3 regions of the Streptomyces sp. NPDC018031 genome follow, and region 2 is predicted to be linked to each of the others. Evidence: riboswitches for the same ligand, from Rfam matches in the RefSeq annotation. Region 2 holds a riboswitch; each other region holds the start of a gene.

Region 1 (10,157 bases), on a different contig from region 2:
TGGAACACGGCACGCTCACCGACGTCGAAGTCACCTCCGGCACCTCCGGGGCCGCACCGCTCACCGGCACCTGGACCAAGGGCAAGAAGGGCTGGCGCTCCGACCGCACCCTGACCCCCGGCGCGACCTACACGCTCCGGGCCACCGCCACCAACGCCGCCGGAAAGAGCACCACCGAGCGCTCCACCGTGCGGGTCCGCGAGGCCACCCTCTTCAACGGGGTCAACGTCACCCCCGCCGGCAACAAGGTCGTCGGCGCCGGCCAGCCCGTCTCCATCGCCTTCGACCATCCGGTGAAGAACAAGGCGGCGGTCGAGCGCCGGCTCTCCGTCTCCACGACGCCCAGGACCGAGGGCTCCTGGGGCTGGGTCCGCGACCCCCTCACCGGCGTGGAGCGCGTCGACTGGCGTCCCAAGACGTACTGGGCCAAGGGCACCAGGGTCACCCTCCGCGCCAAGCTCAGCGGCGTCGACACCGGCGACTCCCGCTACCTCCGCCGCGACGTGACCAGCACCTTCTCCATCGGCACCGTCCGCGTCTCCAAGGTCGACCTGAAGAAGCACACCATGACCGTGTACGAGGACGGCCGGCGGATCCGCACCATCCCGATCTCCGGCGGCTCGCCCAGCTACCCCACCTGGAACGGCACCATGGTCGTCCTGGACAAGGCCCCCATGGTCAACATGACCAACACCTCCGTCGGCATAGCCGACCCCTACGACAAGGACGTGCCCTGGGCCGTCCACCTCACCACCTCGGGCACCTACGCCCACGCCGCCCCCTGGAACGAGGGCAAGGGCTACTTCGGCAACTCCAACCAGAGCCACGGCTGCGTCGGCATGTCCGAGAAGGACGGCAAGTGGTTCTACGACCGCGCCGTCCGGGGTGACCTCGTCGAGGTCACCGGCTCCACCCGCCAGACCGTCCCCACCGGCAACGGCTACGGCGACTGGAACCCCTCCTACGAAGACTGGAAGCAGCTCAGCGCGCTCGACTGAGCCATCCGCGCCGCCCCTCCCGGGCACACCGCGGACGTGGCCGCCGGACCTCCATCGTCCTGGCGGCCACCCGCCGCGAGCCGCTCCCCCGTCCTACGCCGCTGTCACGCCCGGCCGGCCGCTTCGGTGTTCGGGAGGTCCGGCAGTGGCCTGCTCATGAAGAGTGCCACCTCGCCTTCCGAGGCCGTGCCGGTGTACAGGGTCGTGTCCAGGCCGCAGAGGGTGAAGCCCATGCGCTCGTAGGCGCGGATGGCGGGGGCGTTGATGTTGGTGACCTCCAGCCAGACGGTCCGGGCGCGCCGGGACAGGCCGTAGGCGACGGCGTGGTCCATCAGTTCGCGGGCGATGCCGTGGCCTCGGTCGGTGGGGGCGACGGCGATGTCGCGGATGGTCAGGCGGGCATTCCAGGGCTCGTGGTCCACCACGACGAAGCCGCAGAGGCGGTCGCCGTCGACCGCGACCACGGTGTGGTCCGGGACATCGTCATCGTCGTCGTCCTCGTCGTCGGGGAAGTGCTTGGTGAGGGGCGGGTCCACCGGGGTGGGGTGGACGGTGAAGCCGGTGGGGCCGGCCGTGACCTGGTAGGCGGCGTCCGTGGTGAACGAGTTGTCCAACGTGCCGAGTTGCTCCAGGTCGGCCTCGGTCGCCGGACGGTAGGTGTAGCGGGTCGAGGTCACGGGTGGCTCCCTTGCGGTTCGGGGTGGCGGCGGTCTCTGTTGCCGTAACGACGGCGGGATGTGACCGGGCCGTGGAGAAAACCGGCGCCGGATGCGGTCGAATGGCCCTACGACTGTTCATACGTACAGAGGGAGAGGTTGGTTGCCATGGCCGGCATTCCGGCAGGGGTAGTGGCCGCGGGTGGGCTCGTCGGCGGGTACGGCGTCGCGCGCTGGACGAAGAAGCGGCCGCTGGGCGGCGTGGCGCTGGCGGCGGCCGGGGCGGTGGCCGCGCGGAGCTGGCGGGCGAAGGCCGGGACGGGCACCGCGGCGGCGCTGAGCGGGCTGTACGTCGCGGCGTTCGCCGGGTCGCATCCGCTGGCCAGGAAGGTCGGTGCCTGGCCGTCGGTGTTCGCCGTGGCCGGTGCGGTGGCCGCCGCCTCCTGGGCCGCGGCGGACCGGCGCGGCTGAGCCGCCGGACCGGCGCCCGGGCGGCCCCGGGCGGGCAGGGCCACGGCGGAGCCAAGCCCCCCTCGGCGGCCGGGTCCGGGCGAGCAGGGCCCGGGCGGCCGCCGGGGACGGGCCCCCACCCCGCCCCGGGCCCGGCCGCCCGGGTGGGGTCCCTCAACGAGGCGGGGGTTACTCCGAGGCCGTGGTGAGGGCGGCCAGTTCGGCGTCGGTGAGCTTCAGGTCGGCCACGGCGAGCAGTGCCGGCAGTTGGTCCACGGTGCGGGCGCTGGCGATGGGGGCGACGACGGTCGGCTGGGCGGCCAGCCAGGCGAGCGCGACGGTGGCCTGCTCGGCCCCGTGCGCCGCGGCGATCTCGTCGAGAGCGGCGAGCACCTTGCGGCCGCGTTCGGTCTCCAGGTGCTTGGCGGCGGAGGCCGAGCGGGCGCTGTCCACGGTGCTGCCGGGCCGGTACTTGCCGGTGAGGAAGCCGGAGGCCAGGCCGAAGTAGGGCACGGTGGCGATGCCGTGCCGGGCGGCGACGGCGGCGAGTTCTCCCTCGTAGGTGTCGCGGGAGACCAGGTTGTAGTGCGGCTGGAGGGCGACGTAGCGGGCCAGTCCTTCCGCTTCGGAGAACTTCAGGGAGGCTTCCAGCCGGTCCGCGGAGAGGTTGGAGGCCGCGATCTCGCGGACCTTGCCGGTCTTCACCAGGTCGTCGAGCGCGGTGATGATCTCCTCCACGGGCACCGACGGATCGTCGAAGTGCGTGTAGTAGAGGTCGATGTGGTCGGTGCGCAGCCGGGCCAGGGACTCGTCGGCACCGCTCTTGATGGCCCGCGCGGTGAGGCCGCGCGGGTCGGGGTAGCCACCGCCCACCTTGGTGGCGATCACCATCTCGGCCCGGTTGCCCCGGGCGGCGAGCCAGTTGCCGATGACGGTCTCGGACTCTCCGCCCCGGTTCCCCGGCGCCCAGGCGGAGTACACGTCCGCGGTGTCGATGAAGTTGCCGCCCGCGGCGGCGTAGGCGTCCAGGACGGCGAAGGACTCGGCCTCGTCCGCGGTCCAACCGAAGACGTTGCCGCCCAGGGAGAGCGGGTGCACCGCCAGCGCTCCGAGCGGCCTCCGGGCCGCCTGCCCGGTCCGCCGCTGCCCTTGGGTGTGCTTGTCGTTGTCAGCCATACCCCGCTTCAGCGCGGCGGCCTGGGCGGATATTCCACCGCCGGGCGCGCGGCGACAGCGGGTGGCGGTGGCGGTTGGCGGTTGGCGGTTGGGGACGGTCTCCGGTGCCGGTCGGCGCCAAGGGGCGGGCAGGTGCCGGTCACGACGGACTGCTCGGGGGGCCGGCGCGGGTACTTGAGTCAGCGGCCGGCGCGGGTACGGGAGGTGCCGACCGGCGCGGGTACGGGAAGGCGCCGGGGCGCGGGGAGGGGTCGGGCCAGTGGCGTGGGGAGAGCGAGGCAGCGGCGTCGGTGCCGGTCGGCCCCGGTGCCGGTCCGGACCGGCGGCCCTGGTGTCAGGGGGGGGAGAGAGCACCAGGGCCACCGGCGTATCGGGGTGGGGGCGGTGAGTGGGACGAGGTCAGGGGTTGAGGCCGTGCTCGCGCAGCCAGGCCAGCGGGTTGATCGGGGAGCCGCCGCCGGGGCGGACCTCCAGGTGCAGGTGCGGGCCGGTCACGTTGCCGGTGGCGCCGACGCGTCCGATGACCTCGCCGGCGGACACCGAGCCGGACGTCCGGACCATCGAGGAGAGGTGGCAGTACCAGACCTCGGTGCCGTCATCGAGCGTGAGGACGATGCGGTAGCCGTACGCACCGGCCCAGCCGGCCTCGGTGATGGTGCCGCCGTGCACCGCCTTGACCGGGGTGCCGGTGGGGGCGGCGAAGTCCTGACCGGTGTGGTTCGCGGACCACATGTCGCCGGCCTCGCCGAAGGTCGAGGTGAGGGTGTACGAGGCCAGCGGGAGGGCGTACGCGGTGGCGAGCTTGGCGCGGCGCTCGGCCTCGGCCTTGCGGGCGGCCTCCGCCTTCCGCTCGGCTTCCGCCTCGGCCTTCCGCTGCGCTTCCGCCGCCGCCTTGCGCTCGGCCTCCGCCTCGGCGGCCTTCCGTTCGGCCTCCTCGTCGGCCTTCCGCTCCGCGGCGGCCTTCGCGGCGGCTTCCGCGGCGGCCTTGGCGGCAGCCTCGCGTGCGGCGTCGTCGGCGGCGTTCTGCTGGTGCTCGGCCTGCTGCATGATGCGGGCGCGCAGGGCCTCGCCCGCGTCGGTGGTCCCGTTGGCCCGGTCCTCGGCGGTGAGACCGGCCTGGGAGAAGGGCTGGGGGGAACCGGCGGGCTGCCCGCCGGAGGAGTCGCCACCGGCGAGGAGCGGTCCGATGCCGGGCAGTTCGCCCGCGTCGGGCAGCGAGTCCTGGATCTCGTCGGCGATGTGCGCGACGTCCGGCATGGATATCGGGGGGTTGGGACGGTCCTTGGCGGTCGCCATGCCGCCCGCGCCGACCGCGGCGATGACACCGACGCCGAGTACCGCCCCGCTGCGGGCCATGGTGCCGCGCTGCTTGGCGACGCGGTGCCGGCCGCGTACCGGGGCGAGGGAGTCGGCGGTGGGGTTCCACTCCTCCCACTCGGAGGAGGGGGCCACCGGGGAGGAGACCGTCTGGGTGTCGGTCCGCTGCGCGGCCGCCGTCCGTGGGCCCGGCCCGGGGTCGGCGCCCTCGGTCGGTCCGGTGGGGGTGCCGTACGGTGCCTCGTCAAGGGCAGACCTGTTGGACGCCACGGGGGCGCACTCCTTTCCTTCCCTCTCGCCTACCGGGTTAGCTGACGGGTTCGGAGCAGGAAGGTCTCCTACGGGCCGGGTTCGGCCCGATTCACCCCAAGGATGGTGGTTCCCCGGTTCCCTGGTACTGCTGGTGCCGTGGTGCATGCGGGATTCGGCGACGGCGCACGGTGCCGCCTCTTTGGCGGCTGGAACGACCGCGCTGCGTTATCGAACGTTAATAGACGGCGGGACGCTATTCCAAGCCGTTCCCCGGAATCCGTTGCCCTCGGGGAAGAATGTTCCGGGCATTACCGGGCAAACATCGGCGAGTTGCACAGCACAGGTGAACGCCCAGGAAACCCGACTTCGCTGATCGTGCGTCAATCGTTATGCGGAACGATCACGCCCGGTTGCTCTCCGTGATGCGCGGATGCGGGCAGTCGCGCCGGCGGCCCTGCCGGTACGCCGAGCGGCGTCGGCGCCTCGCCCCGCGTCGGCCGCTCTCCCTTCTCTCCGGCTTTCCTCCGGCCTGTGCCCGCACCCGCGCCCGGCGGCCCGGCGGCCCGGCGCGCAGCGCTGGATGGGGGCGCCGCCGTACGCCCACGTTCAGGCCCGTGCCGGGCATCGGAGGCTCCGGCCACGGGACGGGGCACCAAGGGACCCGAACGGAGGTGACGGAGGTGCCAGAGGTGACAGAGGTGACGGAGACAGGAGAGCGGGTGCGTGCCCGCCACGGGGTGGGGCACCGAGGGGCGGGGCACCGGGGCGGGGCGGGCGTGGGTGGCTCCGTGGCGCCCACCGGGGTACGTGGCGCCCCCGGGGTACAGGGGATCGCCGGACGCACCGGGCACGGCCGCCGACGCACGAGCAGCCGTCGGGGCACGGGGAGCCACCGGCTGCCGAGGGCACCGGGAGCGCCGGGCACGGAGAGCCACCGGGCCCCGGGAGCCGCCGGGGCGCGGCGCCGCTCGCACCGGGGTTCGGGTGATCACCGGTGCCGGGTGCCGGTCAGGGTCAGAGTTCGACGCCGCGTGCGCGGGCCCGTCGGTCGGCGGCCATCTCGGCCGATCCCTCGTCGAGGTAGACCTCGCAGACCAGCCGTCCGTCGCTGGTCAGGTTGTGCTCCAGTTCCCAGAGGGTGATCTCGTCCCCGCCGGCGAGCAGGAACGCGTGCTCGTAGAAGCGGCACCAGGTCGCGTCCGGGCCGCCGGTGCGCCGGCGCGGCTTCGGGGCCAGCGCGATGTCGTGCGCGAACGCCGTCTCCAGCAGCCGCCGGACCTCCTCGCCCGGGCGGTCCTCGTTCTCCGCCCGGCGCAGCACCCGCCGGGCGTGGTCGGCCGAGTTGTCCGCGACGTACGCCCGCACCGTCTCCACCGGCAGCGGGCCGCGCAGCAGTTGGTCGGGGAGCCAGAGCCGCTCCTCGTCGAACTCCTCCCAGCGGGCGCCGCCGGTGCGGTCGTGGGCCCGGCGCTCGGCCTGCACCAGGGTGTCCTCGTCGGCGTAGACCTCGTGCTGCGGGCCGTCGCCCGGGCCGGTGTTGTGCTCCAGCTCCCACAGCACGACGCTGCTGCCGTCCGGGAGGAGGAAGACGTGCCGGAAGGTGGTGTAGCCCAGCCGGGCGGGGGGTTCGTTGCACTGGCGGCAGGAACGCAGCTCGGTCTGGTGCATCAAGGCATCACGCAGCTGGGTGAGGACCGTCTCGTCGATCTCGAACCCGTTCTGGGCACGGGCCAGCAGCCCGTCGAGATGCTCGGCGGGGGTACCACCGACCTGTCCGTGCACCATGTCTCTCTCCTCCCGGCCAAATCGACACGCCGCGCCCCCCAGCGACACTTCGCGACTTACCGTAGCGGCGTCGACACGCGCTGCGTGCTGTGTTTCGAGGAAGCCGCGCCCTGACACGGCCTCTTCACTCACACCTGCGCCAGAAGAGTCGAATACATCACTCGAGGGGCTCGTGTGATCACACTTCCGGCCAACGAGGCAGCTCCTGCCGGGGATTACACGGATGCGGCCCGTCCGGATCCGCTTGTTCACGGCCTCGGTCCACGGCCGCGGCCGAGTCGGCATGAGCCCGGATTCCACCCGAAATCGACGCAGAGTCCGCCGCACATCTGTCCGGATCCGACGCTCCCCGTGGGACCGTGTCTCCCCGACGCCCCGGCGCCCCGGCTCCCCGGCTCCCTGGCTCCCCGGCTCCCCGGCTCCCCGGCTCCCTGCCGGAGCCTGCCGGCTGCCCGGCCGCGGGCCCGGGGGTGTGGGTCAGTCCCCGGCAGTGCCCTCGGGGCCCTCGGTCCCCTCGGTGCCGTCCGGTTCCGCCGCACCGCGCCGCGCGACGGTCGAGGTACGGCGCTTGACCACCGTGGCGGCCGCCAGTGCGCTCGCCGTGAAGGCCACCGTCATCACCCAGGGGCGGTCCAGGCAGTGGCCGGTGAGCCGGTCCAGCGAGTACCGGCCGGGGCCCGCGAGACCGATGCCCGCCGCCACGAAGCCCAGGAACGCCGGGTACTCGAAGCCGCCCTCGGTGACGAAGAACCCGGCGGGCGCGTGCACGGAGACCGCGCCCGCCATGGCGCCGGCCGCCGCCGCGCCGGCCGCGGGGGTGGCCAGCCCGGCCGCGAGCAGCGCCCCGCCGCCCGCCTCGCCGAGTCCGGCGGCCAGCGCGCTGTGCCGTCCCGGTGTGAACCCCATGTGCTCCATCGCGTGGGCGGTGCCGTCCAGCCCGTGGCCGCCGAACCAGCCGAAGAGCTTCTGCGCACCGTGGGCGAACAGCACGCCGCCGGTTCCGAGGCGCAGCGCGAGCAGTCCGAGGTCCGTGCGGAACGTCATCGACATGGCGGTGTCCATTTCCCGGTGCCGGTACGGAGGGCGGGGTGGCGCGGCGGGCGCGGTGCCACTCGCGTCCGTGACCGATTCTGTGCCGCTTCGGCCGGGTCCACCGCCGGGGCCGGGCCATCCGGGGGTGCGCTATCCGGGGGAGCGTGCCCCGGGGGGCGTGCCTCAGAGCGGGACTGCGGGACCGGGCTTCCGGGGGCGTGCCTCCGCCCGGGCTTCCGGGCCGGGCTTCCGGGCCGGGCTTCCGGGCCGGGCTTCCGGACCAGGAACGGAGGGTGCGCTTCCGGAGCGGACTTCCGGGGGCGTGCCTCAGAGCGGGACTGCGGGACCGGGCTTCCGGACCGGGCCTCCGCAGGCGTGCCTCCAGGCCGGGCTTCCTGGGTCAGGCTTCCGGGCCGGGCTTCCGGGCCAGGAACGGGGGCGCGCTTCCGACGGAGCGGACCGCCGGAGCAGACCCCCGGCTCCTCGGCGACGCACGGTGCCAGGGGCGGGGCCCGGGCCGGGCCCCTCCGCCCGGTACGGAGCGTCCGGCCGCCCGGCATGGGACCCGGTCCGCATGGAGCACCCGGCCGGACGGCCGGGGCGCGCCGGGGTGGCGGCGCGCCCCGGCGCGGTCAGCCGCGGCCGAGGGCGGCCAGTACCGCGTCCGCCATGACGCGCTGACCGGTGGCGTCGGGGTGCAGCGGGAGGGCCGGCGAGGCCGGGAACAGGCCCTCGATCCAGGGATCGGCGGAGCAGCTGTCGTGCCCCCGGGTGGCGGCCACGGTGTCGACGTAGGTCGCGCCGCCCGCAGCCGCGGTCCGGGCGACCATGTCGTTCAGCTCGCCGAGGACGCCGTGCAGATAGGCGATGTCCCCGGTGGTGATCGGCAGCTTGCCGAGGCACTTCCGCGGATCGGCCGGGATCACCGACGGGTAGCCGACGACCACCACCCGGGCCCGCGGCGCGGTGGTGTGGATCCGCCGGAGGGCGGCGGTCAGCTCGCTTCCCGCGGCGGCGAGTCGTGCGACGAGGGTGTCCCCGCCGTCCCCGTCCGTGTACAGGTCGCGGCAGGGTGCGCCCAGCGGGTCGGTCGGGGACAGGGCGGAGCAGGCGGCGATGACGTCCACGAACCCCATGTCGGAGGTGCCGAGGTTGTTGCCGCCGATGGTGAGGGTGACCAGCGTGGTGTCGGGGGTGACGGCGTCGAGCTGGGCGCCGTTCACCGGCACCCCGAGGTCCGTCTGCGGCTTGGTGAGCGCGGACGCCTTGGCCCCGGCGCAGCTCACATCGGTGTAGTGGGCAGCGCCGAGGGCGTCGGCGACCCGCTGCCCGTAGTTCTGGTCGGACCGCATGCACAGGCCCGCCGACTGCGCGGGGATCCCGGCGCCCGAGGCGTAGGAGTCGCCGAGGGCGACGTGCCGGGCGCCGCCGGACTGCTCGGCCCGGGCGGTTGCGGTGGTGGTGGTGAGGCCGGTCGCCAGCAGGGCGCAGCCGAGGAGGGCGATCGATCGCTTCGGGACGGTGGTGGACACGGTTCCTCCTGGGGGTGGCCCCGCCCAGCGGCTCGGGGAGGAAGGGCGGGGGCGGGGCGGAGTGTCGGGTGATCGGGTACGGAGGCGCTGCGATACCGGCCGGTAACGATGCCGGTATCGTGACCGCCGCCGACCGCGCGGGCCATGGCCGGGCGGACAACGGGCGTCCCGCACCGTTGTCCCCGGGCACAACGCGCCCCTGGGTAGCCTGCGCGGCATGAGCCGCACGATCCCTCCCCCCGCAGTGGCCCCGGTGGCAGCGGCGCTGCTGCGGCGGGCACCCGAGCTCGGCGACCGGATGGCCCGCCGGATCCGCGCCGAGGTGACGTACTACGGCAGCGAGGAACGCATCCCGTTCCGGACCCTGAGCACCTCCTGCCGCCGCAACCTGGAGCTGGTGTACGGGCACCTGGCGGACGGCACCAGACCCGACCTGACGCCCGCCCTGGAGGTGGGCCGGGAACGCGCCCGGCAGGGCACCCCGCTCGCCGAGCTGCTGCACGCCTACCGGGTCGGCTCCGAGTTCCTGTGGACCGAACTCGCCGCCGAGGCCGGGCGCACCGAGGGTGTCACCGCCGACACGGTGATCTCGCTGGCGACCTGGTGGCTCATCGAGGGGTACGCCGCCGCGGCGAGCGACGCGTACCGCGAGACGGCCGCCGCGCTGCTGCTCCAGCGCGAGCGGGAGCGTTCCGTGCTGGTCGAGGCGCTGTTCACCGGGCTGCTCACCGACAGCACCACGCTGTGGGAGGCCGCGGACGTCCTCGGCCTGCCCGCCGACGGCCCGTTCCTGGTGGTCGCGGCCGAGGTCCCGGCGCCCGGCCGGGACGCGCTGCCCGGCGTCGAGTCCCGGCTCCAGCACGAGCAGGTGCGCTCCGCCTGGCGGCTGCTGCCGGATCTCCAGGTGGGCGTGGTGGCGGTGCGCGGCCCGGCCGCGGAGGAGGCGGCGCTGCGCGTGC
Region 2 (10,157 bases):
CTCCCCGCCCAGCAGGGCGACCCCGGCCCGCAGCTCCCAGTCCTCGTCGAAGTCGATCCGCGACTCCGGGTCGAAGGGGACGTCGATCATGCCGTGGTCGGCGGTGACGTAGAGGGCGGAGCGGGGCGGCAGCTGCTCGGCGAGGCGCCGGGCGAGCCCGTCCACGTACATCAACTGGCCGCGCCACTCGTCGGAGTCGACCCCGAACCGGTGCCCCTTGCCGTCCACCTCGCTGTAGTACGTGTAGACCAGCGACCGGTCCCCGGCGGCGAGCTGCCGGGCCGCGAGGTCCATCCGCTCCTCCCCGGAGAGCCGCCCGTGGAAGGTGCCGCCGCTCAGCGCGATCTTGGTCAGCGGGGTCTGCTCGAAGGTCGGCGCGGAGACCTGGCAGGTGTGCACCCCGGCGGCGTCCGCGAGCTGGAAGACCGTGGGGTACGGCTGCCAGTGGTACGGGTCGGTCCACGGCTGCCAGCGCAGCTGGTTCATCAGGGCGCCGGTGGCCGGGTCGACCACGGTGTAGCCGGGCAGGCCGTGCGCGCCCGGCGGCAGTCCGGTGCCCACCGAGGCGAGCGAGGTCGCGGTGGTGGAGGGGAAACCGGCGGTCAGCGGGGTGCCGGTGCCGTTGCCCGAGGTCGCCAGCAGCGAGCCGAGGAAGGGGGCGTACTCCGGGTGGGCCCGCAGCAGCTCCCAGCCGAGGCCGTCGATGAGGAAGACGCAGACGCGGTCGGCGGGCTCCAGGCCGAGCCCGGAGCCGAGGCCGGGCACTCCCAGGCCGGCGGCGACGGCGGGCAGCAGGTCGGCGAGCGAGCCGGTGCCGTAGCGGGGCACCGGGGCGGCGAACGGGTCGAGCACGGGAGGGTCGGGCCAGCCGGAGCCGGTGGCCGCGGCGCCTGGGACGGAACCGGCCATCAGCGGGCGGTGTCCGTGGTGGCCTCGGAGAGCGCCTGGGCGAAGGCGAGGGTCTGCCGGACGGTGTCGGGGCCGTCACCGGCCTCGCTGACCCGCAGGCTGAGGTCGTCCGCGGTGGAGGAGCCGGTGTAGCCGTGGTCGGCCTCGCAGTTGGGGTCGCCGCAGGCGGCGGGCTCCAGGTCCAGGCGGTTCACCGCGCCCCAGCCGATGGTGAGCACCACCTCGCGGGGCAGGGTGCCCGGGGTGTACGACTCGGGGTTGGCGACCACCCGGCTGAGCACCACCGAGGAGATGCGGTCCAGCTTCACCGACTCGGTGGAGGTGGTGGCGTACGGCGAGGGCGAGGTGCCGTCGGCGGCCTGCTCGTCGGTGTGGCTGACGATGAACCGGGTACCGGTCAGCACGAGGACCGTGACATGGCGGCGGACCTCGTTCGAATCGAACGTGGTCTCCTGGTGGACCAGGTACGACACGACCCGCTCGCCGCCTACCGCGGCCTCCACCGCTTCGGCCACGAGTGCCGGGTAGTAGCCGCTGCGCTCGATGGCCGCGCGCAGGCCCTGGGTCGTCGTACCGGTCTTCGCCATGTGCTCCATCCTAAGGGGCGTGGGGCGGCCCCGGGCCCTCGCCCGGCGGCCCGGACGGTCAGTAGCTCGGCAGGTGCCGGGGGCCCAGGTCGGTGCGGACCGGCGGCGGAGCCAGGCGGACGGATGCACCGAGCACGGACAGCCCGGACGAGGCAACGACCACCGGCTCCAGGTCGACGGCGACCACCTCGGGGTGGTCGTCCACCATGCGGGACACCCGCAGCAGCAGCTCCTCCAGGGCGTCGGTGTCCACCGGCTGCGAGCCGCGCCAGCCGAACAGCAGCGGGGCGGTCCGGACGGAGCGGATGAGTTCGGCGGCGTCCCGGTCGGTGGCCGGGACCAGCCGGTGCGCGGTGTCGCCGAGCAGCTCCGAGGGGGCTCCGGCGAGACCGAACGAGAGCACCGGGCCCGCCGCCGGCTCGATGGCGGCCCGCACCACGGTGTCCACCCCGCGCGGCGCCATCCGCTGGACCACCAGGCCCAGCTCCGCCGGGCTGCCGAGATGTTCGGTCAGCTCCGCGTAGGCCCGCCGCAGTTCGGCCTCTCCCCCGAGGTCCAGCCGGACCCCGCCGAGATCGGTGCGGTGCCGCAGATGGGGCGCGGTGGGCTTGAGGGCCACCGGGAAGCCCAGCCGGCCGGCGGCGTGCACGGCGGCGTCGGGGTGCGGCGCGGGCAGCGCGGGCAGCACGTCGATGCCGTACCGGGCCAGCAGCCGCTGGGCGTCGGGGGCCGAGAGCTCCACCCCGGCCGGCACCGGCTCGGGGGCGGGGACCGCGGTGGGCGGGTGCGGCCGGCCGGGCCCCGGGGCGCCGGGGGTGGCCGCGGCGGGAGCCGGGGCGCCGGCGGCGGCCGCGCCGGCCTCCTCGGCGAGCAGCACGTCGATGTCGGCCGCGGCACCGGTCTCGTCGATGTCGTCGTAGTGCGGGACCCGGCCCGGCTCGGCGGACTGCGCCCGCCACCGGGCGTACCGGACGGCCTCGGCGAGCGCCCGGACGGCGCGTTCGGCGGCCGGGTAGGCGGGGATGCGGGGCACGGCGGGCCGGTCCCCGGTCGCCGCCGGGCCGCCGGCCGCGGTGGTGCCCCCGGCGTCGCCGCCGGTGCCGGCCGCGCCGGGGGCGGCCGCCACGGCCGGTCCGGATCCGTCGGGGGTGCCGGCCGCGCCGGGGGCGTCCGGTGTCCCGCCGTCGGCGGCGAGCGCCTCCGGCAGCCCCGGGATCTCCAGGTGGACGACCGCGACCGGCTTGTCCGCCCCCGCCTCGGCGGCCGCCCTGCGCACCGCGCCGGCCAGCTCGGCGGCGGACGGCTCGCCGACCCAGGGCATGGCGTTGACGACGACGGCGTCGCAGCCGTCGTCGGCCAGTGCCGCGCGCAGCGCGCGGTGGTAGTCGGCCGGGCCGGCGGCGGTGGTCAGGTCCTGGGGCGGCAGCGGGCTCAGCCCCTCGGTGCGGCACGCGTCGTAGGTGAGCAGGCCGAGGGACTCGGAGTTGCCGAGGATGGCCACCCGCGGGCCGGCCGGCAGCGGTTGCGCGGCCAGCAGCAGCCCGGTGTCGGCGAGCTCGGTGACGGTGTCCACGCGGATCACCCCGGCCTGGCGGAGCAGGTCGGTGACGGTGGCGTCGGGGATCTGGGTGGTGGCCACGGCGTGGCCGGGCGGCGCGCTGCCGCTGTGCCGGGAGCCCTTGACCACCACCACCGGTTTGGCCGCGGCGGTGCGGCGGGCGAGGCGGGTGAACTTGCGCGGGTTCCCGATGGACTCCAGGTACATCAGGGCGATGCCGGTGTGCGGGTCGTCGTGCCAGTACTGCAGCAGGTCGTTGCCGGAGACGTCGGCGCGGTTCCCGGCGGAGACGAAGGTGGACAGTCCCACGAGCCCGGCACCGCGCCGGTGGAGCCCGGACAGCAGGGCGATCCCGATGGCCCCGGACTGGGTGAACATGCCGACCCGGCCGGGCAGCGGCAGCTCCGGGGAGAGGGAGGCGTTGAGCCGGACGCCGTCCGCGGTGTTGATCACGCCGAAGGCGTTGGGGCCGATCACCCGCATGCCGTAGGTGCGGGCCTGGCGGATCAGCTCGCGCTGCCGGTCGCGGCCCCGGCCGCCTGACTCGGCGTAGCCGGAGGAGACGACGACCAGTCCCTGGACGCCGTGTTCACCGCAGTCGGCGACGACGGACGGGACCTGTTCGGCGGGCACCGCGACGATCGCCAGATCGACCGGTTCGGCGATCTCGCGGATGGAGCGGTGGGCCGGGACGCCTTCCGGCGCCAGCTCGGCCAGCCCGTCCTCGAAGGCGTGGTTGACCGCGTACACCCGGCCGGTGAAGCCGCCGTCGAGCACGTTGCCCAGCACCGTGCGGCCCACCCCGCCGGGGCGGCGGCCGGTGCCGATGACGGCCACCGAGCCGGGCGCCAGCAGGCGCTGCACGGACCGGGCCTCGGCCCGCTGCTCCCGGCCGCGCATCACGGCGAGCGAGCGGTCGGTGGGTTCGAGGTCGAACTCCAGGCGGACCACGCCGTCCTCGAAGCTGCGCTGCTGGGTGTAGCCCGCGTCGGTGAACACCTTGATCATCTTGGTGTTGGCGGGCAGCACCTCGGCGGCGAAGCGGCGGATGCCGCGTTCCCGGGCGACCGCGGCGATGTGCTCCAGCAGGGCGGAGGCGACGCCCCGGCCCTGGTGGGCGTCCTGCACCAGGAAGGCGACCTCGGCCTCGTCCGGCGGCGGCCGGTCCGGGCCGCGGCCGCCGCCCCCGTCGGGGTTCCGGCGCGAGGAGACCGGCAGCCCCCGCTCGTCGATGCGGTCGTAGCGGACGGTGGCGATGAACTCGTCGCCGATGGTGGCGGCCAGGCCGACCCGGTCGACGTAGTCATGGTGGGTGAAGCGGTGCACGTCCCGGTCCGACAGCCGCGGGTAGGGCGCGAAGAAGCGGTAGTACTTCGACTCGTCCGAGACGTGCTCGTAGAAGCTGACCAGGCGCTGCGCGTCGTCCGGGGTGATGGGACGGATCTGCGCGGTGCCTCCGTCGCGGAGCACCACGTCGGCCTCCCAGTGGGCCGGGTAGCTGTGGCGGTCCGGATCTGACGCGGTCTCCATGGGGCCAGGGTAAGCGCCGGGGCGGACGGCGACACCGGTCCGGATCCGGTCGCGTCAGGGCCGGTCCGGCGCGGCGGTCGGGCCGGTCCGGATCCGGTCGCGGCGCGGGCGGGCCCGGAGGGTGGGCCGCCTCGCGGCCGCCGCCGCGGCCCGGCAGGCTGTGCGGAAAGTCCGTCTCGGACCACCACCGACCACATGAGAGACTGGTCTAGACAACTAGTAACGACCTGAAGGGCTACACCATGGTTGAGCGCCGCGTCACCGTCGGCTGGGCCGAGGGCCTGCACGCCCGTCCCGCGTCGATCTTCGTCCGAGCGGCGACCGCGTCGGGCGTCCCGCTGACGATCGCGAAGGCCGACGGCACGCCGGTCAACGCCGCGTCCATGCTCGCCGTCCTGGGCCTGGGCGCCCAGGGCGGCGAGGAGATCGTCCTGGCCTCCGAGGACGACAACGCCGAGGCGGCCCTCGACCGTCTGGCCAAGCTCGTCGCCGAGGGGCTCGAGGAGCTTCCGGAGACGGTCTGAGCCGAGCGTCCCGGCGCGCCGCGGGCATGCCGCGGTCCCGTGGCACCCGTACCTCCGGCGGTACGGACCCGGTCGGCGACACGGCGAGGCCGCGGTACCCCACAGGGCACCGCGGCCTTTCTGCTGGTCATTCCCGGCGGCAACCGGGCAGGACATTCCGCCGGGAATTACCTTCGGTGTATCCGCCCCCGGTATATCGGGCGGTTGTTACTTCCGATCGCAGACCGTGTTTACGGCGTGTTTCGGCCCGCTCACCGGAAAGGCCGGCGCAGCCGGTATTCCGCCATTTCCCGCTCGGCGTGCGCGGCGGCCAGCGAGCGGGCCCGCTCCGCGTCCTGCCGGGCCACCGCGTCCAGCAGCGCGCCGCGCTCCCCCCAGGACCGTGCCGCCCCGGCGGTGCCCGGCTCGCCGCGCCCGGCCCCGCGGGACGGCGGGCCCGGCACCGGCCGGGACGGGTCCACCGCGTACAGCCAGTCGGTCTTGCGGCGCAGCTGGACCAGCAGCCCGGCCAGCCCGGGGCTGCCGGAAGCCTGCGCCAGCGTCTCGTGGAACCAGTCCCCCAGGGCGCGCAGCTCCCCCGACTGCCCGCGCTCGGCACGCTCCTTGCCGAGCCTGACCAGGCCGCGCAGCACCTTGAGATGGGCCTCGGTACGCCGCTGCGCGGCCCGGGCGGCGCCCAGCGGCTCCAGCAGCACCCGGATGTCGAGCAGATCGGCGACCTCGCGCTCGGAGGGCCGCGCGACGCAGGCCCCGGCGTGCCGGCGGGTGGTGACGAACCCCTCCGACTCCAGGGTCCGCAGCGCCTCGCGCACCGGCACCCGGGAGACCCCGTAGCGGCGCGCCAGCACCTCCTCGGTCAGCCTGCCGCCCGGCTCGTACACACCGGAGACGATGTCGTCGCGAATCGCGGAGCACACCGCGTGTGCCGAAATCCGGCGACCGCTGTGGACCGCGGTGGTATCGCCGCTCATTTCCGGTCCCGCATGGTCGAAACCTCCGCATTAATCGCCGCGAAACGCGATCGATCGACGTGTGTGTTCGACGACTCTATTCCAGACGGCGGGAATTTCGGTCGGCAACCGGGATTTCATGGATATCTTCTGGCCAGGCGGACCTGGCGGGATACCGGCGGGCGGGACACCGGACCGGGCGGCGCGGGGCGGCCGCGGAACGCGCGTGGGCCCCGGCCGGACGGCCGGGGCCCACGCGGTGCGGCGGTACGCCCGGGGGCGTACCGGCGGAAGGATCAGACGTTCACGCCGTGCGAGCGGAGGTAGGCCAGCGGGTCGATGTCCGAGCCGTACTCCGGGCTGGTGCGTGCCTCGAAGTGCAGGTGCGGGCCGGTGGAGTTGCCGGTGCTGCCGGCCAGGCCGATCTGCTGCCCCGGGGTGACCGTCTGGCCGACCGTGACGGAGAGGGCCGACAGGTGGCCGTACTGGGTGTAGGTGCCGTCGTTCATCTTGATGACGACGTTGTTGCCGTAGGCGCCACCGTAGCCGGACTCCACGACGGTGCCCGAACCCACGGACCGCACCGAGGTGCCGGTGGAGGCGTGGAAGTCGATGCCGGTGTGGCTGCCGGAGGACCACAGCCCGCTGGTGGCGTGGTACTGGGTGGAGACGTAGGAGCCCTCGACCGGCAGCACGAAGGTGTTGAGGCGCTTGCGCTCGGCCTCCCGTGCGGCCCGCTCCCGGGCCTCCCGCTCGGCCTTGGCCTTCTTCTCCGCCGCCTCGGCCTTGCGCTTCATCTCGGCGGCCTTGACGGCCGCGGCCTTGCGGGCCTCCGCCTTGGCGGCGGCCTCCTCGGCGGCCACCTCCTGGCTGACGGCCTGGGCGTCGATCTGCTCGGCGATGTCGTCACCGATGACGATCGCCTGGTTCAGGCCGGTGTCCTCGAAGCGCGAGGAGTCGTCGGACGCGGCGAGCGCCGGAGAGGCCAGGGTCGCGACGACGCCGGAGGCGGCGAGCGTGGCCATGCCGGCGACGTTGGCACCGGTGCGGACGGCGCCGCGGGGACGGCGGTGTTTCCCGGTGGGACGGGTGAACGCCATGGTCCGGCGTACTCCTTTCCTTCCTTCTCGCCTACCGGGTTAGCTGACGGGTTCGGAGCAGGAAGGTCTCCTACGGGTCCCTCGTGAGAGGCACCCGATTCACCCCTGGGGATGGTGGGTCCCCGGCTCCCTGGGACGCGTGCCCCGGGGACTCGGCGATGACTGTCCGGGCCGCGGGTGCGACGCAAACTGACGAACAGCCGGATCGAAGCTAGACGGACGATCTTTTGAACACCAAACGGATCACGATTTTTGTTGCCCTCGCCACAGGGCAGAAGCGCTGTCTCACCAACAAACCGGACACCGGAGGCGGATCTTCCGCCCGATGGGCCAACGGCGTGGCGGGCCGATCGACATGACGGGCGGCCGGGCGGCGGATGCGGAACGGCGCCCCGGGACGGGCGGGCCCCCAGCCGGTGACCCGGCACCGGAGGGGGCGCACACAGCCGGGGGCCCCGGCACCGGAGTCACGGTGCCGGGGCTCCCGGGGGAGACCGCCGCTGATCGGCCGTCAGCCGCTGACGACCTTCACCTCGCCGATGCCGAGGGCGCGGACCGGCTCCTCGATGACCGAGGCGTCACCGACCAGCACGGTGACCAGCCGGTCGACCGGGAACGCGTTGACCGCGGCCGCGGTCGCCTCGACCGTGCCGGTCTCCGCGAGCCGCGCGTACAGGTGGGCCTGGAAGTCGTCCGGCAGGTGCTGCTCCACCTGGTCCGCCAGAGTGCCCGCGACGGCGGCCGCGGTCTCGTACTTCAGCGGGGCGACGCCGACCAGGTTCTGCACCGCGACATCGCGCTCCTCGTCGGTCAGCCCCTCCTCGGCGAGGGTGCGCAGCACCTTCCAGGTGTCCTCCAGTGCCGGGCCGGTCACCTCGGTGGCCACCGAGCCGGAGATGGCCAGCATCGCCGCGCCGGTGCCCTCCGGGGTGGACCGCAGCACCTGGCCGAAGGCGCGCACCCCGTAGGTGTAGCCCTTCTCCTCCCGCAGCACGCGGTCCAGGCGGGAGGTGAGGGTGCCGCCGAGGCAGTAGGTGCCGAGCACCTGCGCCGGCCAGACCCGGTCGTGCCGGTCGGCGCCGATCCGGCCGATGAGCACCTGGGTCTGCACCGCGCCGGGGCGGTCCACGATCACCACGCGGCCGGTGTCGTCGGCGGTGATCACCGGGCTGGGCCGCTGCTCCGCCGGACCGCCGGTCCAGGCGCCCAGCGTGTCGGCGAGCGCCTGGTCCAGGTCGACGCCGGTCAGATCGCCGACGACCACCGCGACCGCGCCGGCGGGGCGCACATGGGCCTGGTAGAAGGCGCGCACCGCGGCGGCGTCGATCCGCCGCACGGTCTCCTCGGTGCCCTGGCGCGGCCGGGAGTGCCGGGCGTCGGCCGGGAACAGCTCCCTGGAGAGCGCCATCGACGCCCGGCGGGCGGGGTTGGCCAGCTCGTGCGGGATCTCGTCGAGCCGGTTGGCCACCAGCCGCTCCACCTCGCCCTCGGGGAAGGCGGGGGCGCGCAGCGCGTCGGCGAGCAGCCCGAGGGCCTTGGGCAGCCGGGACGCCGGGACCTCCAGGGAGACCCGGACGGCCGGGTGGTCGGCGTGCGCGTCGAGGGTGGCGCCGCAGCGCTCCAGCTCGGCGGCGAACTCCTCGGCCGTGAGCTTGTCGGTCCCCTCGGACAGGGCACGGGCCATGATCGTGGCCACCCCGTCGAGGCCGGCGGGCTCGGCGTCCAGCGGCGCGTCCAGGTTGATCTCGACGGCGACCACCTGCTGACCGGGGCGGTGGCAGCGCAGCACGGTCAGACCGTTGGGCAGGGTGGCGCGCTCCGGGGCGGGGAAGGCCCACGGCTTGGCGGAACCGGCCTGCGGCTGCGGGTGGAACGTCATGGTGGTGGCGGTGTCGCTCACTGGGCCGACTCCCCTTCTTCCTCGTCGGCGGCCTCGGCGCCGGTCTCGGCATCGGCCCCGGCGGGCCCGGTGGGTTCGTAGACGAGCACCGCGCGGTTGTCGGGGCGCAGCCGGGCCGCGGCCACCTCCCGCACCTCGTCGGCGGTGACGGCGAGCACCCGGTCGACGGCGGTGAGCGCCAGCTGCGGGTCACCGAAGAGCACGGCGAACCGGCACAGTTCGTCGGCGCGCCCGCCGACGGTGGCCAGCCGGTCCAGCCACTCGCGCTCCAGCTGGGCCTGGGCGCGCTCCATCTCCTCCGGGGTGGGGCCCTCGGCGGCGAACCGGGCCAGTTCCTCGTCGACGGCGGACTCGATGTCGGGCACCTCGACACCGGCGGACGTCTTCACGTCGAGCCAGCCCAGCGACGGCGCGCCGGAGAGCCGGAGCATGCCGAAGCCGGCCGCGACGGCGCTGCGGTCGCGGCGTACCAGGCGGTTGTGCAGGCGGGAGGACTCCCCGCCGCCGAGCACGGTCAGCGCCAGGTCGGCGGCGTCCGCCTCACGGGTGCCGTCGTGCGGCAGCCGGTAGGCGGCCATCAGGGCGCGGGAGGGCACCTCCTCCTCGACGACCTCGCGCAGCTGCTCGCCGATGACCTCGGGCAGGCTGCCCTCCCGGGGCGGCTGCTTGCCGTCGTGGGACGGGATCGAGCCGAAGTACTTCTCGATCCAGGCCAGGGTCTGCTCGGGATCGATGTCGCCGACGACCGCGAGCACCGCGTTGTTCGGCGCGTAGTAGGTGCGGAAGAAGGCGCGGGCGTCCTCCAGCGAGGCGGCGTCCAGGTCGGCCATCGATCCGATGGGCGTGTGGTGGTACGGGTGCCCCTCCGGGTAGGCCATGGCGACCAGCCGCTCGAAGGCGGTGCCGTAGGGCACGTTGTCGTAGCGCTGGCGGCGCTCGTTCTTCACGACGTCCCGCTGGTTCTCCAGGCTCTCCTCGTCCAGCGCGGCCAGCAGCGACCCCATGCGGTCGGCCTCCAGCCACAGCGCCAGCTCGACCTGGTGGGCGGGCATCGTCTCGAAGTAGTTGGTGCGTTCGAAACTGGTGGTGCCGTTGAGGG
Region 3 (10,157 bases), on a different contig from region 2:
CCTTCCCGGTGCTGCTCGTCGCCCGCGTCCTGGTGGGCATCAGCATCGGCGGTGTCTGGTCGATCGCCGCGAGTCTGGCCGGGCGGCTGGTGCCGGAGCGGTCCGTGGGCGCCGCCACCGCCCTGATCTTCAGCGGCATCGCGGTGGCCTCGGTCCTCGGGGTCCCCGCCGGAACGCTCATGGGCGACCTGGCGGACTGGCGGACCGCGTTCGCGGTGGTGGGCGCCCTGGCGGTGGCGGTCATGGTGGCCATGGCCGTCCTGCTGCCCCCGCTGCCCGCCACCCGCTCGGTGCGCCTCGGCGAGGTCCCCGGGCTGCTGCGCGTCCGCCCGCTGCGGACCGGCCTGATCGTCACGGTGCTGCTGGTCGTCGGCCATTTCGGCGCCTACACCTACGTGCGGCCGGTCCTGGAGGACGTCTCCGGCGTCGAGCCGGACCTGATCAGCACCCTGCTGCTCTGCTACGGGCTGGCCGGCATCGCGGGGAACTTCCTCGCCGGCACGGCCGCCCACCGCCACCCGCGCCGCACCCTGGCCGTGCTCTGCGGACTGCTCGCCGCGGCCGAACTCCTCGTCCCGCTGCTCGGCCGGTCCACCCCCGGGGCGGTGGCGCTGCTGGTGCTGTGGGGCCTGGCGTACGGCGGCGTCTCGGTCACCACCCAGACCTGGGTGCTGCGGGCCGTCCCGCAGGCCCGCGAGGCGGCGTCCGCGCTGTTCGCCGGGGCGTTCAACCTGGCCATCGCGACCGGCGCGCTGTTCGGCGGCCAGGTCGCCGACCGGGCCACGGTCACCGCGGTGATGTGGTGCGGGGGCGCGCTCGCGGTGGCCGCCCTGATCGCGACCGCCGTGCCGGACCGCCGCCCGGCACGGGCCGAGGCGGCGGCCGGCCCGGAGTGAACCGGCACCGGCCGGAGTGAACCGGCACCGGCCTGAAGTGAACCGGCACCGACCGACCGCGGTGGCACTGACCGACCGCGGTGGCACCGGCCCACCGCGGTGGCACCGGCTTACCGCGGGCGGACCGGGTGCGGGCGGACCTGGCGCGGGCGAGCCGGGTGCCGGCCCGCGCCCGGCCCGCCCGGCGTGCCTACGCGCCCGCGCCCGGGTTCAGCCGCTCCTGGATCAGTTCCGTGACCCCCGCCATGTGGTCGGTGAGGAAGAAGTGCCCGCCGGAGTACGACCGCAGGTCGAACTCGTCACTGGTGTGCCGCTCCCAGTCGCGCGCCTCGTCCAGCGTGACCTTCGGGTCCACGTCGCCGATCAGCGTGACCAGCGGGCAGCTCACCGTGCGGCCCGGGACGTGCTGGTAGGTGCCGATCGCCCGGTAGTCGCCGCGCAGCGCCGGGAGCACCATCCGCAGCAGCTCCGGGTCCTGGAGTACCGCGTTGTCGGTGCCCTCCAGCGACTGGATCTCGGCCAGCAGCTGGGTGTCGCTCCAGTTGTGCACGTCGTCGTCGTCCCGGTAGCGGGACGGCGCCCGCCGCCCGGACGCGAACAGCACCACCGGCTTCACCCCGAGCCGGTCCTCCAGCCGCAGCGCGATCTCGTACGCCACCACCGCGCCCATGCTGTGCCCGAACAGCGCCAGCGGCCGGTCGGTCAGCTCCTGCACCGCGGGGAAGACGGCGTCGGCCAGCTGGTTGATGTCGTCGATGACCGGTTCGCGGTACCGGTCGTGACGCCCTGGGTACTGCACCGCGTGCACCTCGATCGCCGGTGCCAGCGACTTGGCCAACGGGAAGTAGTAGCTGGCCGCCCCGCCCGCGTACGGGAAGCAGACCAGCCGCATCTCACTGCTCGGGGCCGCCTGGAACTTCCGCAGCCAGTCGCCGGTGTTGCTCGTCATGCTCGTGTTCCCCCTCATCGGCCCGGCCGGCCATCTGCCGCACCGGGTAAGCGTGTTCCGACAAGGACGGTACGGGGCCGGGCATGCCGGAAGCCACCCGGACCGGCGTCGGCGGACGTCAGGCGGACACATCCCGGCGATCACCCGGTCGGCGGCACCTCGTCCCGCAGCATCTTCCGCAGCGTGGCGCGGAGCTCCAGCGAGTCGACGTGGCCGTGCGCGGAGACGGCGTGCTCGGTGGCCGCGCGCAGCACGTCCTCCTCGTCGCCCGCGATCGTCAGCGTGCAGTGGGTTTCGCCCGGGTAATCCCGGCAATCGAGGACCTTGCGCATGGGGCAGCCTCCCGAGTGGGTCACCTCCCACCTTCCCCCCGTTCGGTCCCGGGGGAAAGCTCCCGCCCGGATCATGCGCCGGGCGGTGGTCCGCCGGCGCCGGACGGACCCGCGGCGGGCGGCGCGGGGGACCGGCCCGCAACCCCCGCCGGGTCTCCCACCGGACCCCGCCGGACCCTCTGCCGGGCCCCCACCGGGCCTCGCGCTGCCCCCCGAGCGACGTCCGCATACCGGACATCGGTCCGGGGTCGGAGGGCGCCGGGCCGCGGTGACACGGGGCCGGGAGGGCGCCGGGCCGCGGTGACGCGCGGACCGGAGGGCGCCGGGCCGCGGTGGCACGGGCCTTCCAGGCGTGTCCCGCCGCCGTGACACGGCGCGCCGGTCCCCTCGCGGCGGGACACGCCTGGATGGCCCAACGGAGGGGAGGAGATCGCCGCCGAGTGGGATGCTGAATCCAGGGGACGCGTATTCGGGGAGTGAGCCCGATGGCAGTGAGCATGTACGTGGTCCGGAGCGCCGCGGAGCCGGGGCGTGTCATCTACGAGACCCACTCGATCGAGGCGGTGGCCGACCGCGCGGGCGTACACGCCGAGGTCCAGAGCGAGACCCACGAGGTGCCGCTGCGCAGCCGGGCGCACGCGCGGTCGGTGGCCGAGACGGAGGGTTACGAGCTGCGCGAGGAGGGCGAGGCCTGGGACAGCCTGCCCGAGGAGGGCTGACCGGCCGCGCCCGGGACCGCGCCCGCCACCGGGTCCCCGCCGGCGGCCGAGCCGGTGCCGCCGGCCGCCGGTCCCGTCCCGGCGCCGAGCCCTCCCGGCCGGCCGGCGGGCAGGAACAGGGCGATGAGCAGCCCCAGGACCGCGGCTCCGCAGGAGATCCAGAACGCCGCCCGGAACCCGTCGAGGTTCGGCAGTTCGAGCGACCCGAACGAGGTCGTCCGGTGCGCCAGGATCACCCCCACCACCGCGCTGGAGGTGGACATGCCGATCGACCGCATCAGGGTGTTGAGGCCGTTCGCCGCCCCCGTCTCGCGGGCCGGCACGGCGCTGATGATCAGGGTCGGCATCGCCGAGTACGCGATGCCCACGCCGACGCCCAGCGCGGTGGCCAGCAGCGCGACCTGCCAGACCGAACCGAGCATCGCGGTGCCGCCGCCGTAGGTCGCGGCGATCACCACCAGGCCGATGATCAGCGAGACCTTGGGGCCGCGGGTGGCGTTGATCCGGGCCGACAGCGGCGCGACCAGCATCATCGCCACACCCATCGGGGCGACGTACAGACCGGCCATGACCATCGACTGGCCGAGGCCGTAGCCGGTCGCGCCGGGCAGCTGCAGCAGCTGCGGCGAGACCAGGGACATCCCGTAGAACGAGAAGCCGACCAGGATCGACGCGAGGTTGGTCAGCAGCACCTGGCGGCGCACGGTGGTGCGCAGGTCGACCAGGGGCCGGCTGACGCGGAGCTCCAGGAAGCCCCAGGCCACCAGGATCACCACCGAGGCGCCCAGGAGACCCAGCGTGACACCGCTGGTCCAGCCCCAGTCGCCGCCCTTGGTGATGGGCAGCAGCAGCGCCACCAGCCCGGCCGACAGCCCGAGCGCGCCCGCGACGTCGAAGCGCCCCGGGGTGCGGACCGACGACTCCGGTACCACCAGCAGCACCAGCACGATCGCCACCGTGCCCAGCCCGGCGGCACCGTAGAAGAGGGTGTGCCAGTCCGTGTGCTGGGCCACCAGCGCGGCGGCGGGCAGTCCGAGCGCGCCGCCGATGCCCAGCGAGGAGCTCATCAGCGCCATCGCGGAGCCCAGCTTCTGCGGCGGCAGCTCGTCCCGCATGATGCTGATCCCGAGCGGGATGGCGCCCATGGCGCCGCCCTGGATCGCCCGGCCGGCCACCATGGGCACCAGGTCGGACGTCATGGCGCACACCAGTGAGCCGGTGACCAGCAGGGCGAGCGCGACCAGCAGCATCCGCCGCTTGCCGTACATGTCGCCGAGCCGGCCCATGACGGGTGTCGAGACGGCGCCGGCCAGCAGCGTGGCGGTCACCACCCAGGACGCGTCGGAGGTCGAGGTGGAGAGCAGCCGCGGCAGGTCGGTGAGGAGCGGGACGACGAGCGTCTGCATCACGGACACGGCGATGCCGCAGAAGGCGAGCACGGCCACGAACGCGCCGCCCGCCTGGCGCTCCGTCGCCGTGCGCCCGTCCGGAGCCCCCGGGGGAGGGGGTTCCGCCGGGCCGACGGGGTCGCTGGCTTTCTCGGACATTCGGGGCCGCCTCCATGAGGTGGGTTCAGGCAGTGCGCTGCGGGGCCCGGCGGCCCGTGCCGGGGCCCGGGGTGGAGCGGGTGGACGACATCGCCGACGCGTACATGCCGGACGGTCGGGATGTGCATCATACACACAATGTGTATCGTGCATATCCAGTACCGGAGGGGTGCACTCCGTTCTGTGCATAAGGCAAAATCATGGTCAAGGGACCGATGGCCCGAGGACGGGCGGCGGCAGCGAGGAGAAGTGCGTGGCGGACCGCCTCGAACGGCTGGAGCGCGAGCTGATGCTGCTCGCCCGGTGCCATGTCATGACGCCCCGTGAGCGCCGCTCCGACCGCCCGTACCAGCTCGAACGCTCCGCCTACGTGCTGCTGTCCCGGCTCGACGCCGAAGGGCCGATGAGCATCGGCCGGCTCGCGGAGGCCTTCCAGCTGGACGTCTCCACCGTCAACCGGCAGACCGCCGGGCTGCTCCGGCTCGGCCTCCTGGAACGCATCCCGGACCCGGACGGCGGCCTCGCCCGCAAACTCCGGATGACCGAGGTGGGCGCCAAGCGGCTGGCGGCCGACCGCACCCTGCGGCGGGACGGCCTCGGACGCATCCTGGCCGACTGGACCCCGGACGAACTCGCCGACTTCGAGGCGGCCCTGACCCGCTTCAACCGGGTGGTGGAGGAGTACGAGGGCCGCGACTGGCCCCGCCGGAACACCGAGCCCCCGCCGCCCGGCGACTGACCGGCCCCCGCCGCCCGGCACCCGGCGCGCTCCCGCGGTCCGGCAGCTGCCGGCGCACGCCGGCACCAGTCTTCGGGCAGCGGGCGGAACCGCGCCTCCCGGCACCCGGCGCGCCCCCGCGGCCCGGCAGCCGATCGGCCCCGCCGGCACCAGTCTTCGGGCGGCGGGCGGAACCGCGCGGTCCGGCACCCGGCGCAACCCCGCGGTCCGGCAGCTGCCGGCGCACGCCGCCCGGCAGCCCACCGGGCCTCGCCTCCCGGCAGTCGACCGCACCCTCCGCCCGCGGCGGTCGGCGAGCCGGCCGCACCTTCCGCCGGGCAGCCGGCGAGCCCGACGCACCCCAGCCCGGGCCCTTCAAACGCCCCGGCACGTGGCACGCGGCCCGCGCGGAGACGATCGGTCGGGCCCCCGAGGTGGCCGGGGCCCGCACGGAGGCGACCGGGCCGGCCTCCGTGCGGGCGACCGGACCGGGGTCTGCGCGCGGGGCGCACCGGCCGGGAATCCCAACCCGCCCCCCGGTGTTCCCCCAACGACACCGAGCGGACGCCATCCGAGGGGGAACCCGTCATGAGCGACCAGCACACCACCGCCCACCGCGTCGAGGTCGTGCGCGGCTCGCAGCGCGTACGGGTCGAGATCGCCGGCCAGGTGGTCGCCGAGTCCACCCGGCCGCTGCTGGTGCACGAGACCGGCCTGCCGGTCCGCTACTACCTGCCCGTCCAGGACGTGGACCTGAGCCTCTTCGAGCCCACCGCCCACCACACCGTCTGCCCCTTCAAGGGCACCGCCTCGTACTGGTCCTACACCGGCCCGGGCGGGACGCACCGCGACGTCGTGTGGGCCTACCCGGACCCGATCCCCGCCGTCGCCGAGCTCAAGGACCACCTGTCCTTCTACGACACCGTCGCCGACATCGCCGTCACCGGCGATTCCCCCGCTCCGCCACCCGCCTGACCACCCGTCGGCGGAACGCCGAAGTGCCCGGCCCGCACGGTGGCGGACCGGGCACTCCGGACTACGGCACGTCGGCCGTCAGGACGTCGGCACCTCAGATGCTGACGCCGTGGGCGCGCAGGTAGGCGATCGGGTCGATGTCGGAGCCGTAGCCGGCACCGGTGCGGACCTCGAAGTGCAGGTGCGGGCCGCTGCTGTTGCCGGTGGAGCCGGACAGGCCGATCTGCTGACCACCGGAGACGGTCTGACCGGCGGAGACGGACAGCGACGACAGGTGGGCGTACTGGCTGTACTTGCCGTCTGCGTGGCGGATGACGACCTGGTTGCCGTACGAGCCGCCCCAGCCGGCCGAGACGACCTCACCCGGGCCGATGGCCTTGACGGTGGTGCCGGTCGGGACCGGGAAGTCCGCACCGGTGTGGTAGCCGCTGGACCAGGCGCTGCCGGCCTGGTGGTACGGGGTACCCAGGACCAGGTTGGCGACCGGCGCGGTGAAGCCGGAGGCGGACGGCGCCTCGGCCGGGGCGGCGGCGGGCTTCGCGGCCGGCTTCGGGGCCTCCTGCTTGGGGGCCGCGGGCTTCGGGGCCTGCTGCTTCGGGGCCTCGGCGGTCAGCGCCAGCTCCTGGCCCGGGAAGATCAGGTTCGGGTTGCCGCCGATGACCTCGCGGTTCGCGTCGTACACGGCCTTCCAGCCACCGTCCACGTCGTGCGACTCGGCGATCTTGAACAGGCTGTCACCGCGGACCACGGTGTACTCGGAGCCCTCGGCCGGCTTGGTGGCGGGGGCGTCCTGCTTCGGGGCGGCCTTCGGCGCGGCGGCCACCGGCTTGGGGGCGGGCTTCGCCGGGGCGGGAGCCGCCTCCTTCTTCTCACCGTCGGGGGAGATGGCCGGGGCCGGCCCGCCCTTGGTGAGGCCGGCCTTCACCGAGCACACCGGCCAGGCGCCGGGGCCCTGCTCGGCCAGCACCTTCTCGGCGATGGCGATCTGCTGGTCCTTGGTGGCGAGGTCGGCACGCGGCGCGTAGTCCAGGCCGCCGAACGCCGCCCAGGTGGACTGCGTGAACTGCAGGCCACCGTAGAAGCCGTTACCGGTGTTGATGCTCCAGTTGCTGGTGCTCTCGCACGCCGCGACCTTGTCCCAGGTCTCGACGGAGGCGGCGCTCGCCGAAGTGGCGCCGACGAAGGGAAGGGCCACACCGGCACCGCCCGCGGCGAGCGCGAGCGAGACCTTGGCGATACGGCCGGGGTTATAGCGACGGTGACGTCCGCGAGACATAGGGGTGTTCCTCTCCTACGCCTGCGAGGTGAGCTGTCGGGTTCGGGCTGGAGTTGCCCGGCCGCGTCCTGAGCAGCGGTCATCCCACCGCAACGCGTCTTCACCCCAAGCCGGCCGTGCGAATGCCCGGTCCGGCACTTACCTGGTTCCCCCGCTCCTGCCGTGATGCGTCGTGGGATCCGCAACCGGCGGCAGGATTAGGCGCTCCGGTTACAGGCTCCCGAGCAGTGATTGCCGAAGGGAGCGGGCGCCACCGTAATCAGAACGAATTCGCCGCCACAAGCCACGTGACCTGCGTCAAAGATCCATTCTCCGAATTACTTCCGCTTTACGTCACGCTGCGCTCCGGATCTCTTCCGTACCGAAATGGAGATCTTGCACAATGGCGTCCTGGAAAAGCGCCCGGTAATCGACCTGACGCAAAGTGCGCGGGACGCGACGGAGCGGTCACGGGTTGACGCCCCCGTCCGTGACCTCCCTCACCCGGGCCAGCTATAAGGGCATGAGTCATTAAAAGTCCGTTTTGTGTCAATGAGTTGGGCGCCGCGCCGCCCGATCGATGGACAAAACGCCCATCCGTTCCCGCCGCTCCCGGCCGCGGCGCCTCCGACTGCCGGGTTCACCGCTCGCCTGCCCGCGACCGGGCAGCTGTGGCAGAGTTGGCCCGGGCTTCGGCCCGAGGGCCCGCGGATCCTCGCAGACGACCCTGCCCGGGGCCCTCGTCCGGGTGAAGGGGGCCGTGTGGCGCGGGTGATCGACGACCGTTTCGAGCTGCTGGCGCGGCTCGGCGGCGGCGGCATGGGAACCGTGTGGAAAGCGCGTGACCTGGCGCTCCACCGCGAAGTGGCACTCAAGGAAGTGCGCCCACCCGACCCGGGACTCGCCGAGTACGACCCCGAGGCCGCCCGCGCCCTGCGCGCCCGCGTCCTCCGGGAGGCCAGGGCACTCGCGCGCGTGGACCACCCCAACGTCGTCACCATCCACCACATCGTGGACGGCGGTGAGCATCCCTACCCCTGGCTCGTCATGGAACTCGTCACCGGTGGATCGCTCCAGGACCGGCTCGACCGCGGCCTGCTCGCGCCCGCCGAGGCGGCCCGGGCCGGCCGCGGGATGCTGGACGGCCTCCGCGCGGCACACGCGGCGGACATCCAGCACCGCGACATCAAGCCCGCCAACATCCTGCTGCGCCCCGACGGCCGCCCGGTCCTCACCGACTTCGGCATCGCCGCCGTCCTGGACTCCACCGTCCTGACCGCCACCGGCTCGATCATCGGCACCCCCGACTACATGGCACCGGAACGCGTCGCCGGCCAGGACGGCGGGCCCGCGGCCGACCTGTGGTCGCTGGCCATGACGCTCTACGTGGCCGTGGAGGGGCACAACCCGCTGCGCCGCGGCAACACCCTGGCCACGCTCGCCGCCGTCCTCAGCGAGGACGTCCCGCCGCCACGGCACGCCGGACCGCTGACCGGAGTGCTGACATCGGTCCTGGTACGCGACCCGGACCGGCGCCCGGACGCGCCGACCCTGGACCGGCTGCTGGCCGAGGCCGAGGCCGCCGCGATGGCCGCGGCCCGGCCGGCCCACGCGTCCCCCGACGCCCCCGTCCCGGACCCGCCCGGCCCCACCGGCCCGCGACCCCCCACCCAGCCGGCCACCGCGCCCGCCTCCGCCGCCCCGCCGCCGCCCGCGCCCGCCCCGCCGCGGCCCGCGCCCGCCTCGCCGCCGCCCGCGCCCGCCCCGCCGCCGCCCGCCTCCGCCGCCCCGCCGCCGCCCTCGCCGGCCCGGCCGCCGACGGCCCGGCTGCGCCACGGGCGGGTCTACGCGTCGGCGCTCGGCGCGCTGGGCGTCGTCGGCGTCCTGCTGTGGACCCTGCTGCCCTGGGGCGACCCGGGCGGCGGAGAGGCGGAAGGCCGCACACCCCGCAGCCCGGGCACCTCCGGCACACCCGGCGGCGACCCGGCCGGCGCCTCCGGCGGCAGCGGCACCCCCGGTGGCAAGAAGATCACCATCGGGGTCAAGTTCGACCAGCCCGGGATCGGACTCAAGACCCCGGACGGCCGGCACAGCGGCTTCGACGTGGACGTGGCCACGTACATCGCCAGGCAACTGGGCCACGACCCCCGCGACATCGAGTGGAAGGAGGCCCCCAGCGCCGACCGCGAACGTCTGCTGCAACGCGGCGAGGTCGACTTCATCGTCGCCACCTACGCCATCACCGACGCGCGGGCCACCAAAGTCGACTTCGTCGGTCCCTACCTGGTCGCCCACCAGGACGTGCTGACCCGCGCGAACGGCCCGTCCGTCGACAAGCCCGCGGACCTGAACGACAAGAAGCTCTGCTCGGTCACCGGCTCCCTCCCCGGACTCAACATGAAGACCAAGTTCGCCCCCCGGGCCCAGCTCCTGGAGCGCGACACCATTCCGCAGTGCCTGGCCGGACTGGCGAACGGCGAAGTGGACGCCGTCACGGCCGACGACGCCGTACTCGCCGGCTGGGCCGCCCGGGAGCCCGGCACTTACGAGCTGGCCGGCCTGGAACTCACCTACGAGCGCTACGGCATCGGCGTTCCCAAACGCAGCGACCTCAGGAACGGAATCCGCCAAGCGCTGCGGAAAATGACGGCGGACGGGGCCTGGGACACGGCGATGACCGAGAATCTCCCCCTCCTTCGGGCCGAAGCCCCGCCCCAGCAATAACCCCGCCGGAACCCTCGCGTCGGACCGTCGCACGATTCCCGG

Evidence for each region. A riboswitch is a leader RNA that binds a small molecule or an ion and turns the genes downstream of it on or off. The one in region 2 is predicted to bind cyclic di-AMP.
Region 1: it holds a riboswitch for cyclic di-AMP, as region 2 does, so the genes downstream of both, ACH4B3_RS12480 (M23 family metallopeptidase) here and ACH4B3_RS06795 (M23 family metallopeptidase) in region 2, are expected to answer to the same signal.
Region 3: it holds a riboswitch for cyclic di-AMP, as region 2 does, so the genes downstream of both, ACH4B3_RS01790 (transglycosylase family protein) here and ACH4B3_RS06795 (M23 family metallopeptidase) in region 2, are expected to answer to the same signal.

Annotation. Positions count from the first base shown of each region.
Region 1 covers NZ_JBIRFT010000004.1:27,147-37,303, forward strand. The annotation lists gene ACH4B3_RS12460 (Ig-like domain-containing protein) at 1-998, shown strand, start outside; gene ACH4B3_RS12465 (GNAT family N-acetyltransferase) at 1,103-1,675, opposite strand; gene ACH4B3_RS12470 (hypothetical protein) at 1,823-2,125, shown strand; gene ACH4B3_RS12475 (aldo/keto reductase) at 2,294-3,280, opposite strand; gene ACH4B3_RS12480 (M23 family metallopeptidase) at 3,680-4,867, opposite strand; cyclic di-AMP (ydaO/yuaA leader) riboswitch at 4,879-5,037, opposite strand; gene ACH4B3_RS12485 (DUF6227 family protein) at 5,864-6,634, opposite strand; gene ACH4B3_RS12490 (DoxX family protein) at 7,112-7,684, opposite strand; gene ACH4B3_RS12495 (SGNH/GDSL hydrolase family protein) at 8,299-9,198, opposite strand; gene ACH4B3_RS12500 (PucR family transcriptional regulator) at 9,416-10,157, shown strand, end outside.
Region 2 covers NZ_JBIRFT010000002.1:102,901-113,057, reverse strand. The annotation lists gene ACH4B3_RS06820 (alkaline phosphatase family protein) at 1-909, opposite strand, end outside; gene ACH4B3_RS06815 (DUF5998 family protein) at 909-1,496, opposite strand; gene ACH4B3_RS06810 (GNAT family N-acetyltransferase) at 1,555-4,584, opposite strand; gene ACH4B3_RS06805 (HPr family phosphocarrier protein) at 4,827-5,108, shown strand; gene ACH4B3_RS06800 (GntR family transcriptional regulator) at 5,360-6,079, opposite strand; gene ACH4B3_RS06795 (M23 family metallopeptidase) at 6,355-7,158, opposite strand; cyclic di-AMP (ydaO/yuaA leader) riboswitch at 7,172-7,326, opposite strand; gene ACH4B3_RS06790 (M16 family metallopeptidase) at 7,670-9,037, opposite strand; gene ACH4B3_RS06785 (M16 family metallopeptidase) at 9,055-10,157, opposite strand, start outside.
Region 3 covers NZ_JBIRFT010000001.1:427,138-437,294, reverse strand. The annotation lists gene ACH4B3_RS01825 (MFS transporter) at 1-896, shown strand, start outside; gene ACH4B3_RS01820 (thioesterase II family protein) at 1,087-1,845, opposite strand; gene ACH4B3_RS01815 (DUF1059 domain-containing protein) at 1,986-2,177, opposite strand; gene ACH4B3_RS01810 (hypothetical protein) at 2,663-2,896, shown strand; gene ACH4B3_RS01805 (MFS transporter) at 2,842-4,443, opposite strand; gene ACH4B3_RS01800 (MarR family winged helix-turn-helix transcriptional regulator) at 4,697-5,182, shown strand; gene ACH4B3_RS01795 (DUF427 domain-containing protein) at 5,750-6,136, shown strand; gene ACH4B3_RS01790 (transglycosylase family protein) at 6,231-7,412, opposite strand; cyclic di-AMP (ydaO/yuaA leader) riboswitch at 7,418-7,626, opposite strand; gene ACH4B3_RS01785 (bifunctional serine/threonine-protein kinase/glutamate ABC transporter substrate-binding protein) at 8,154-10,115, shown strand.